Regions from separate parts of the Streptomyces sp. NPDC048590 genome, predicted to be linked through region 3. Evidence: riboswitches for the same ligand, from Rfam matches in the RefSeq annotation. Region 3 holds a riboswitch; each other region holds the start of a gene.
What was found. Region 3 has a riboswitch for cobalamin ahead of ACGFNN_RS23585 (energy-coupling factor ABC transporter permease). Riboswitches for the same ligand answer to the same signal wherever they lie in the genome.
Positions count from the first base shown of each region.

Region 1: it holds a riboswitch for cobalamin, as region 3 does, so the genes downstream of both, ACGFNN_RS11030 (ribonucleoside-diphosphate reductase subunit alpha) here and ACGFNN_RS23585 (energy-coupling factor ABC transporter permease) in region 3, are expected to answer to the same signal.
Region 2: it holds a riboswitch for cobalamin, as region 3 does, so the genes downstream of both, ACGFNN_RS22425 ((2Fe-2S) ferredoxin domain-containing protein) here and ACGFNN_RS23585 (energy-coupling factor ABC transporter permease) in region 3, are expected to answer to the same signal.

Region 1 is NZ_JBICWC010000003.1:604,605-607,780, reverse strand. Features, by position in the region: gene ACGFNN_RS11030 (ribonucleoside-diphosphate reductase subunit alpha) at 1-1,260, opposite strand, end outside; cobalamin riboswitch at 1,392-1,533, opposite strand; gene ACGFNN_RS11025 (GNAT family N-acetyltransferase) at 1,596-2,096, opposite strand; gene mctP (monocarboxylate uptake permease MctP) at 2,220-3,176, opposite strand, start outside.
Region 2 is NZ_JBICWC010000007.1:346,429-349,604, reverse strand. Features, by position in the region: gene ACGFNN_RS22435 (TetR family transcriptional regulator) at 54-641, shown strand; gene ACGFNN_RS22430 ((2Fe-2S)-binding protein) at 712-1,395, opposite strand; gene ACGFNN_RS22425 ((2Fe-2S) ferredoxin domain-containing protein) at 1,420-1,791, opposite strand; cobalamin riboswitch at 1,855-1,980, opposite strand; cobalamin riboswitch at 2,063-2,208, shown strand; gene ACGFNN_RS22420 (ABC transporter substrate-binding protein) at 2,238-3,176, shown strand, end outside.
Region 3 is NZ_JBICWC010000008.1:139,377-142,552, reverse strand. Features, by position in the region: gene cbiQ (cobalt ECF transporter T component CbiQ) at 1-472, opposite strand, end outside; gene ACGFNN_RS23590 (energy-coupling factor ABC transporter substrate-binding protein) at 479-847, opposite strand; gene ACGFNN_RS23585 (energy-coupling factor ABC transporter permease) at 847-1,569, opposite strand; cobalamin riboswitch at 1,598-1,808, opposite strand; gene ACGFNN_RS23580 (hypothetical protein) at 2,175-2,714, opposite strand; gene ACGFNN_RS23575 (TOPRIM nucleotidyl transferase/hydrolase domain-containing protein) at 2,996-3,176, opposite strand, start outside.

The sequences.
Region 1 (3,176 bases), on a different contig from region 3:
CGCGTCCTTGAACGTCATCCAACCCTGGCCGGTCTGCGCGAGGGTGCGCATCATCCGGCCGTACAGCTCACGTGCCGGAAGCGTCCTGCGGGCCATGCCCTTCGCCTCGGCGGCGCGGTAGGCCGCGTCGAACTCGTCGCCCCAGAGGTCGACCAGCTCGGGGACGTCGGCCGGGGAGAACAGCGACCAGGTTCCGTCCGCGTCGACCCGGCGCATGAACTCGTCCGGGATCCAGTGCGCGAGGTTCAGGTTGTGCGTACGCCGCTGGTCCTCGCCGGTGTTGTCGCGGAGCTCCAGGAACTCCTCGATGTCCGCGTGCCAGGTCTCCAGGTAGACGGCCGCGGCGCCCTTGCGCCGACCGCCCTGGTTGACCGCCGCGACCGAGGCGTCCAGCGTCTTCAGGAACGGCACGATGCCGTTGGAGTGCCCGTTGGTGCCCCGGATCAGCGAGCCGCGCGCCCGGATGCGGGAGTACGACAGACCGATGCCGCCCGCGTGCTTGGAGAGCCGCGCCACCTGGTGGTAGCGGTCGTAGATGGAGTCCAGCTCGTCGTTGGGGGAGTCCAGCAGATAGCAGGACGACATCTGCGGGTGCCGGGTGCCGGAGTTGAACAGCGTGGGGGAGGAGGGCAGGTAGTCGAGCCGGTTCATCAGGCCGTACAGCGCGGCGACCTCGTCCAGGGCGCGCTCGGAGTCGTCCTCGGCGAGCCCGGCGGCCACCCGCAGCATGAAGTGCTGCGGGGTCTCGACGACCTGCCGGGTGATCGGGTGGCGCAGCAGGTACCGGCTGTACAGCGTCCGCAGCCCGAAGTAGCCGAAGCGGTCGTCCGCGGCGTCGGCCAGCGCGCCGTCGACCAGGGCGTCGAGGGCCTTCGCGTGCAGCGAGACGAACTCGGCCGTGCGGTCCGCGATCAGGCCCTCGCGGTGGCCCACGGCGACGGAGGCCGAGAAGGAGACCGCGCCCTGGCCGGCCGCCTCGTCCGCGACGGTCAGGGTCAGGAGCCGCGCCGCCAGCCGGGAGTAGGCAGGGTCCTCAGAGATCAGACCGGCGGCGGCCTCGGTCGCCAGCTCGCGCAGCTCCGCCTCGTCCGCCCGGGCGCTGCGGCCGCGCAGGGCGGCGGCGGCCACCCGTCCGGGGTCGGTGTCGGGCAGATCGGCGGTGAGAGCGGTCAGGGTCCGCAGAAGCGCGGTACCGGGCGCGTCGGTCGTGAGACCTTCGGATTCCGCTGCTGAAACCGGATCGGCAGGCGCGATGGTCACTGGGGCTTTCCCTCGCTCGGCTCGGGGCCTGCGGGAGCGGGGCAGCCGGACACGGCGAGGCACGGGGCAGCGCGGCGCGCGGCGTCCACCGGCCTTCCGCGAGGCCCGGACGTCTCGTCGCCCGGTTCGGTCGAGCCGGGCGCGCTGTCGACAGGTCCTCGGACTTCACGGGTGTGCGCAGGCACACCGCCACACCGTTGCGGGACAGTTCCGGATTCACACCGGATTCCCCTGTGACGACAGCGAGGTCGAGCATACATGTGGGGGCTGCTGGTTTGAGCAGCCCCCACATCTTGTGTCGCGCGATCAGAGATCGAGAATCTTGTGTCGCGCGATCAGAGATCGAGTTGGTAGGTGAGGAGCGCCGGACGCCCCGGAAGCGGGTTCCAGTCCCGCTCGGGAGTCCGTACGAAGCCGAGGCGGGCGTAGAGGCGATGGGCGCCGAGCATGGCCGGATGCGTCGACAGGACGATCCTGGACAGCCCGGCGGCGCGCGCCCGCTCGACGCAGGCCCGCACGAGCGCCTCGCCGGTGCCCCGGCCGCGGGCCCCGGAGGCCACGGCCAGCATCCGGAACTCGGCCTCGCCACTCCGTGCGATGTCGGCCCAGGGGCTGCCGGGCGGGACATAGGTCACACCTCCCAGCAGCCGCCCGCCGGCATCGGAGGCGGCGAGAACCTCCGCCTCGGCCGCCCGCCGGCCGATCGCCCGGAGCTGCTCCAGGTAGGGGTCCTCGTCGCCGAAGTCCAAGAGCCCGTCGCCGAGGTAGGCCTGGGCCGTGATCTCGCCCAGTTCCTCGTACCGAGAGGGCCCGACCGGCCCGATCGAAACGTCCATGGCCGCCAGTCTCGCGCGTCGTTCCGGATCCGCGCCCGGATTTCCGCCGTTCCCGGGCGGGCCCGCACATGGGACGGCCCCGACGGGAACTCGCTCCCGCCGGGGCCGTCCCGGGACCGGGGGTCAGTGACCGCCGGGCGCGCCCGCCGTGGCCGGCGGGAGCTCCGCCTTGACGCCGGGGTCGCCGATGTCCGCCGTGTAGTCGGACGGCGAGGTCTCGTCCACACCGGCCGGTGCCTTGGCCGCGTTCAGCACGAAGGTCAGCACGACCACCACGATGACGTTCAGCACGAACGCGGTGAGGCCGATGTAGCCGATCTCGCCGATGCCGGGGATCTCCTTCGAGGAGCCGCCGAAGTGCTTCTGGGTCGGGCTGGCGACACCGTAGGCGGCCACCGTGCCGTAGATCATGCCGACCGCCCAGCCGGCGATCAGCGCCCAGCGGTGGAACCAGCGGGTGAACAGACCGCCCACCAGGGCCGGCATGGTCTGGAGGATCCAGATGCCGCCGAGCAGCTGGAAGTTGATCGCCACGGTCTTGTCCATGGTGAGGACGAAGGCGAGCGCGCCCACCTTGACCAGCAGCGAGACCAGCTTGGAGACCTTGGTCTCCTGCTCCGGTGTCGCGTCGGGCTTGAGGAAGTCCTTGTAGATGTTGCGGGTGAAGAGGTTCGCCGCGGCGATCGACATGATCGCGGCCGGGACCAGCGCGCCGATTCCGATCGCGGCGAAGGCCACACCCGCGAACCAGTCCGGGAACATGTTCTCGAACAGCTGCGGGATCGCGAGCTGACCGTTGTCCACCTTGATCCCCGCGGCGATCGCCATGAAGCCGAGCAGGGCCAGCAGGCCCAGCATCAGCGAGTACAGCGGCAGGATCGTGGTGTTGCGCCGGATCACCTCACGGCTGCGGCTGGAGAGCGTCGCCGTGATCGAGTGCGGATACATGAAGAGGGCGAGTGCCGAGCCCAGCGCCAGAGTGCCGTAGACCCACTGGCCGGACGCACCGGGTGCGAGTCCCGCCACCGGTTTGCCGGCCGCGTCGTTCATCGCGGAGAACTTCTCGTTGGCCGCGGAGAA
Region 2 (3,176 bases), on a different contig from region 3:
CGGCCCCTCCGTGGCCGACGGCCTCCGAGGCACCCCGATACCCTCTCAAGGTGATGGAGCACGCCAGACCGGAGACACGAAAGCCCGCGAGCGGGGGCCGCAACGCGGCGGCCCGCAACCGCGCCGCGCTCATCGCGGCCGCCCGGGAGATCTACGCGGAGCACGGCCTCGACGCCCCGCTCTCCGCGATCGCGCGCCGGGCCGGGGTCGGTCAGGGCGTGCTGTACCGGCACTTCCCCGACCGCGAGGCGATCGCGACGGCGGTTCTGGAGGAGAACGTCCGCCAGGTCGAGCACGCCGCGGAAGCCGACGGTGCGGACCTGCCGAAGGTGCTCGGAGTCCTGACCTGGCACCTCATGGAATCCGCCGCGTTCCTCGGCGTCCTGCACGCCGACGGCAGGAGTGGATCCGCTCCCCAGCCCTACACCGTGGCGCTGTCCCTGAGGGTGGCTCGTGCACTGCACAGGCATCTGCCCGCGAACCATCCGCTCGCCGCGGAGGCCGACGACCTGATGATCGCCGTCGGCATGGTCTCCGGTGTCGTGACGGGGCCCACCCGCGAGCACCGCGGTCGCCGGGCCGAGGCGGCCTGGCGACTTCTCGGCGTCGAGGTGGGCCCGGTGCTCCCGTTCGAGGACTGAGCCGTACCGGACATGGCAGTACCCTCTCCGCACGGGAACACCCACCGAACCGACGCGGGTCCCTTCACGCTCAGGCGAGTACGCAGTCTCCGCACTTCGATCCCGCGGGTGCCCTGTAGTACAGGCAACAACTCCGGCGGCGGAACTCCAGGTCGGGACCGGTGATCGCGCCGGTGCCCTCCAGACGCCCCGTCTCCAGCAGGACGGCTGTGAGGTCGGTGAGTTGACGGCGTACGGCGGGCCGTGCCCTGAGGAGGGCGTGGGCCGCTCCGGCGAGCGCGGACGCCGAGTTGCCGTCCAGCAGCCGCGGAGCGACTTTCACCTCCAGCCCGTCCGCCAGTGCCAGCAGATGACGTGTCACCTGCGTGTAGAGGGCGCCGGGCGCAGCGTCCCCGAGCCGTTCGACGTACCAGCCGCCTGGCCGGGGCACGCGGAGTGACGGCCCGTCGTCGGATCGCTGCAGCCCCTCCAGGTCCAGGACGATTCCGTGCAGCACGAAGCACGCGAGGGCCGGGGACCAGAGACGCGCGGCGTGCCCGAGGTGGGCGATGGAGACGTCCACGCGTGGTTCGGTGGTGCGGTGGCGGCGGGCGACTGCCTCGGCGAGGTCGGCGAAACCGGCCTCGTAGGAATGTGCCGCCGCATGCCAGCCGTCGTCCCGTCCACCGGTGCGTAGGACGAAGAATCCACCGATGTCCGCTGCTTCACGAAGCGCGACGGTGACGTCGGCGGCCGAGGCACGCACATCGTCCACGGGTCGTGTCCTTCCGTCCACGGCTCAGGCGATTCCGCGCTGTCGCGGCGGTGTGACGGTGTAGAGGTCAAGTATCTCGGGCCTGGGTGCGACACCCGGCCCGCCGGCCCGCACCCAGGCGGCGATGTCCTCGGTGGCGCCCGGGTCGTTCACCAACCCCAGCCAGACGGGCCGGGCACCGGCGGCACGGCCCTCGGCGGAGGGCTGGACGACGATGACGTTGGCCTGCTCACAGATGTCCAGGCAGTCCGACACGCGTACCGGTACCTGGGCGCGCAGACGCGCGGTCTGTGCGTCGTGGTCGACGCCGGGCACCTTCGGGGTGCCGCAGCAGCAGTCACGGCAGACGACGACCCGGCAGGGGGCGCCGCTCGGCGGGATGGTGTTCGCGGGCATGCCGCATCGTTCCTCTCTCCCGGGGAGATCCGCCCCGGTGGTCCGTCGAGGAGGCGACCGCGTGAGTCTCCTGGCTCTCGGGTCGATGCTCGCGCCGCGCCTTCCCGCCCTCGCGGGCAGTGGTGTGTGTGCGGGACTCGCTCGCCGATCACAGTGGCGGGACCGCGCCGGATTTCCACCGGCTTCCTCGGACCGCCGTCGCCTTGTTCTCGGCCATCCTTCCATCCCGTGCGCCGGAACGTCAGCAGGGGCCGCTTTGACGGAAACCCAAGGGAACGTAATATCGCCAGGTCATTGCCGCGACGGGAGACAGGAAGCCGGTGCAAGTCCGGCACGGTCCCGCCACTGTGACCGGCGGTCGTCCCCATCGGACGCCCGCCGGAAGTCAGGAGACTGGCCTGTCGCGGGCCCGTACCGAGGAGCGCGGACTCCCCAGGAGGCTCTACATGTCGCTGTTCCCCCATGCCCGCCGGCGCCTGGCGGTGCGCGGCGCCGCCACTGCGGTCGCCGTGTCGCTGGCCCTGCTGACCGCCGGCTGCGGTTCGTCCGGCGAAACGGGCGCGAAGCCCGCGGCCACGGCGTCCTCACCGGAGGGGTTTCCGGTCACCGTCGAGAACTGCGGGGTGAGGACGACCTTCGACCGGCCGCCTTCCCGGGTGGTCACCATCCATCAGCACCCCGCCGAGCTGATGCTCGCGCTCGGGCTGAAGGACCGTATGGTGGGCACCGCCTTCCCCGATTCGGCCGCGCTGCCGGAGCTGCGGCAGGACTTCGAGGCGATACCGGAACTCGCCGAACGTGAACCCTCGTTCGAGAAGATCCTGGACGCCGAACCCGACCTCGTCTACGGCGGCTACGGCAGCGCCTTCGACGAGAAGGCAGGCCGCTCCCGCGAGGCGTTCGCGGACGCTGGTATCAATACCCACCTCAACCGCGAGTACTGCGGCAAGGACAAGGTGACCATGGCGGACACCTACGCCGAGGTCCGCACCATCGGCAAGATCTTCGGTGTCTCCGACCGCGCCGAGAAGCTGGTGGCCGACCTCGAGAACCGCGTCGGGAAGGCGGCTTCCGCCGTCTCGGACGAGGAGAAGGTGCCGGTCTTCGTCTACGACAGCGGCGACAAGAGCGCCTTCACGGCGGGCGGGAAGGGCCTGGGCACCGATCTGATCCGGCTGGCCGGCGGGGAGAACGTCTTCGGCGACCTGGACGAGGTCTTCGGGGACGTCTCATGGGAACAGGTTGTCGAGCGACGGCCCGAGGTCATCGCGATCTACGACTACGCCGGCTCCGGGAGCGTCGAGCAGAAGAAGAAGTTCCTCCTCTCCCGGGCGGCTCTCGCCGACGTGCCCGCGGTGAAGAACAAGCGGTTCGTCGTCCTGCCC
Region 3 (3,176 bases):
CGTCCAGCAGCAGAAAGCTCATGCGGTAGGTCACCAGGGCGACGTCCACCACAGCCGCGGGCACACCCGCCCTGACCAGCCTGGGAAGCAGGTCGGACATCGGTGTGGTGAAGGCGAGGAGCAGGACGCCGAGTGATGCCGCGGAGGTCCGCAGCAGCAGCTCACCCGCCCGGACCGGTCCGCCCGGAGCGGGAGCGACGAGCCCGTCGGGGCCCCCGACCTGTACGAGCAGGGTCGCCGCACCGGTCACGCAGAACCCGAGCGGAATCCTGTACGCACGCCACAGTTGACGGGCACGCACACCCGCCGGCCCCAGAAGCACGGAGACCGCCGTGACGAGTACCAGTGCGGCACCGGGCCACGGAGGAAGCGAGATGGCCAGCACCGTGAGCCCCAGTCCGAGCACGGCCTTGTCGACGGGATGGCGGCGGCGCCAGCGACTGCTGTGCGCCGCCGCGTCGATCGGCAGCACGGAGGCTCAGGCCTCCTGGGCCGTGGACTCCTCGGCCCGCCCGGTCACGGCGTCGCCGTCCCGCCGGGCCAGGGCGAGCCGCTCGCCCTGACGGCGTCCGCGCCGTACACCGAAGTAGTAGGCGAGCACCCCGGCACCGAGAGCGGCCTGCAGCGCGAAGAGCGCCGACTCGATCTCGCCGGAGGGCGGCTCGTAGAGCGGGGAGAACCAGGGCTCGTAGTCGGGGTCGATCTCGGTGATCGCGGTCTCCGCCTGAGCGTCCGCCCCGGCGAAGGGCTCCTTCTCGCCGTCCCCCGAGCCAAGTACCAGGGGCAGGACGGCCAGTGCCGCCACCAGCAGGAGCAGCAGGCCGTTGATCTTCGTGTGCCGGTTCATCACGCCACCGCTTCCGTCTTCTCGTCTTCCGTCTTCACGTCCGCCTTGGCCCGGGCCCTGCCGCTGAGGAACACGCCGAGCCGGGTCAGATCACCCTTGCTCGACTGCACCAGAAGCCGCATGACCAGCACGGTCAGAAGTCCTTCGCTCACCGCGAGAGGAATCTGGGTGACGGCGAAGATGGAACCGAACTTCCCGAGAGCCCCGAGGAACCCGGTGCCAGGGTCGGGGAACGCGAGTGCCAGCTGCACGCTGGTGACGCAGTAGGTGGACAGGTCGGCGACGAACGCGGCGAAGAAGACCGCGACCATCAGTGATACGTCGAACCGGCGCAGCACCCTGTACACGGCGTAGCCCGCCCAGGGGCCGACGATCGCCATGGAGAAGACGTTGGCGCCCAGCGTCGTCAGGCCTCCGTGGGCCAACAGCAACGCCTGGAACAGCAGGGTGATCGTTCCCAGGACCGCCATGATGGGCGGCCGGAACAGTATGGCTCCCAGGCCGGTGCCGGTGGGATGCGAACAACTCCCCGTCACCGAAGGGATCTTCAGGGCGGACAGTACGAAGGTGAAGGCTCCGGAAGCCCCCAGGAGCAGTGTGCTCTCCGGGTTCTCGCGGACCTCACGGGTCAGTGACCGTACTCCGTGGACGACGAACGGCGCGGACGCGACACCCCAGGCGATCGCGTGCGCCGGAGGCAGGAAACCCTCGGCTATGTGCATGACTCAGAGACCCTCTCCAGCACCTCGTGGATGGTTGAAGTGCCTTGGCCGGTCTCCTGGCTTACGGGTGACACCGCCCGAACTCCGCCTTCCCGGGTCACAAGGACCCAGTGGCTGCCCGCGAGGGCCGGAGCCGGACTTCCCGATCACAGTGGCGAGGGCCGCACCGGCATCACACCGGATTTCCCGTTCACCAAGGCGTGGCGACAGTAGTGCCAGCCAGGGTGCGATGACAAGCGGGCCCACCCGCCCGCACCTGCGGACACGTCCGCGGGAGCGTCTGCGGGCGTGCCTGCGGACGGGCTCCGGCGGGCCCGGGGGCGGTGCCACGCCACGGCTGGGCGTCGCGGCTGTTCGACGCGTCCGCCGGCCTGTCGGGCCGCCCTCCTGTCGGTCGGCGAAGCGCGCCCGGTCGGTCGGATGCGCGAACCGGGCGGTGCGGCCGCCGTGCAGCCGTTACCGGCCGCGGGGAGCGGCAGTCCCGTTCAGCCGACTCAGCCGACTCAGCCGACTCAGCCGACTCAGCCGACTCAGCCGACTCAGCCGACTCAGCCGACTCAGCCGACTCAGCCGACTCAGCCGATCTCACTGGGCATCGGAAAGCGTCAGCCCAGCTCCGGGGTCGCGCGCAGTTCGACGGCCGGTTCCGAGCAGCCGTCCAGCTCGAGGACCACGAACTCGTTGAGACCCGCCCGCAGGAGCGGCCACGGCACGTAGAGGGTCCGTTGGGGTCCCCGCGTCTCCCAGTAGCGGCCCAGGCAGAAGCCGTTCACCCAGACGTATCCCTTGCCCCATCCGGGCAGCGCGAGATAGGTGTCCCCGGTGTCCGACAGCTCCAGGAAGCCCCGGTGGAACACCGGACCGGAGGAGGTGTCCGCGTCTCCGGACAGTGCGTCCCAGGGCACCCTGTCCGGGGTTCCGTGGTCCAGCGGGACGGCCCGGGCGGTCCAGCCGTGCAGCAACTGCTGCGTGTGGGAGACGCGCTCCACCCCCTTGCGGTCACCCAGCGCCACGCCGTAGTTGACCCTGCCCATGGACTCCACCAGGAGCTCCACACGCGCCTGTTCGGCGTCGACCCGGACACCCTCGACCGACTCGGCGCCGCCACGCTCCAGAACGCCCACGGGCTCACCGGACAGCCTCATCCGCGAGGCTCTCCAGGGCGTCGAACAGTGCCACCGATTCCGGCAGTTCGAGTGTCGCCGGGGGCAGCAGTGGCGCGGGGGGCTCGGGTTCGGGCAAGGGCTCTGTGGAGTAAGCAGGAACACACCCGACACCGCAGCCTTCAAAGGCGCGGTAGGCGGGGATCGCCGTCCTTCAGGGCGGCGAGGATGTCAATCCAGGCCACGCCGGGTGATGCGACATGGCCGAGCCGGATGCGGAGACGCGGGAGAAATGAGCGGATGCCGGCCCTGTTCCCGGTCGGTCAGAGACCGGCGAGCAGACCCGAGAGCGGCGCGGGGACCCGGTCGGTGCCGAGTGCCTCACCCAGGACGTGGCCGTACCGGATCTTGCGCCCCTTCTTCGTGCCGAGGAAGCGCCGCAACTGCTCCTGAGGTGAGCGCCCGCGCTGCGCCGGCTGGTTGAGGAAGGCCAGCAAGGGGCGG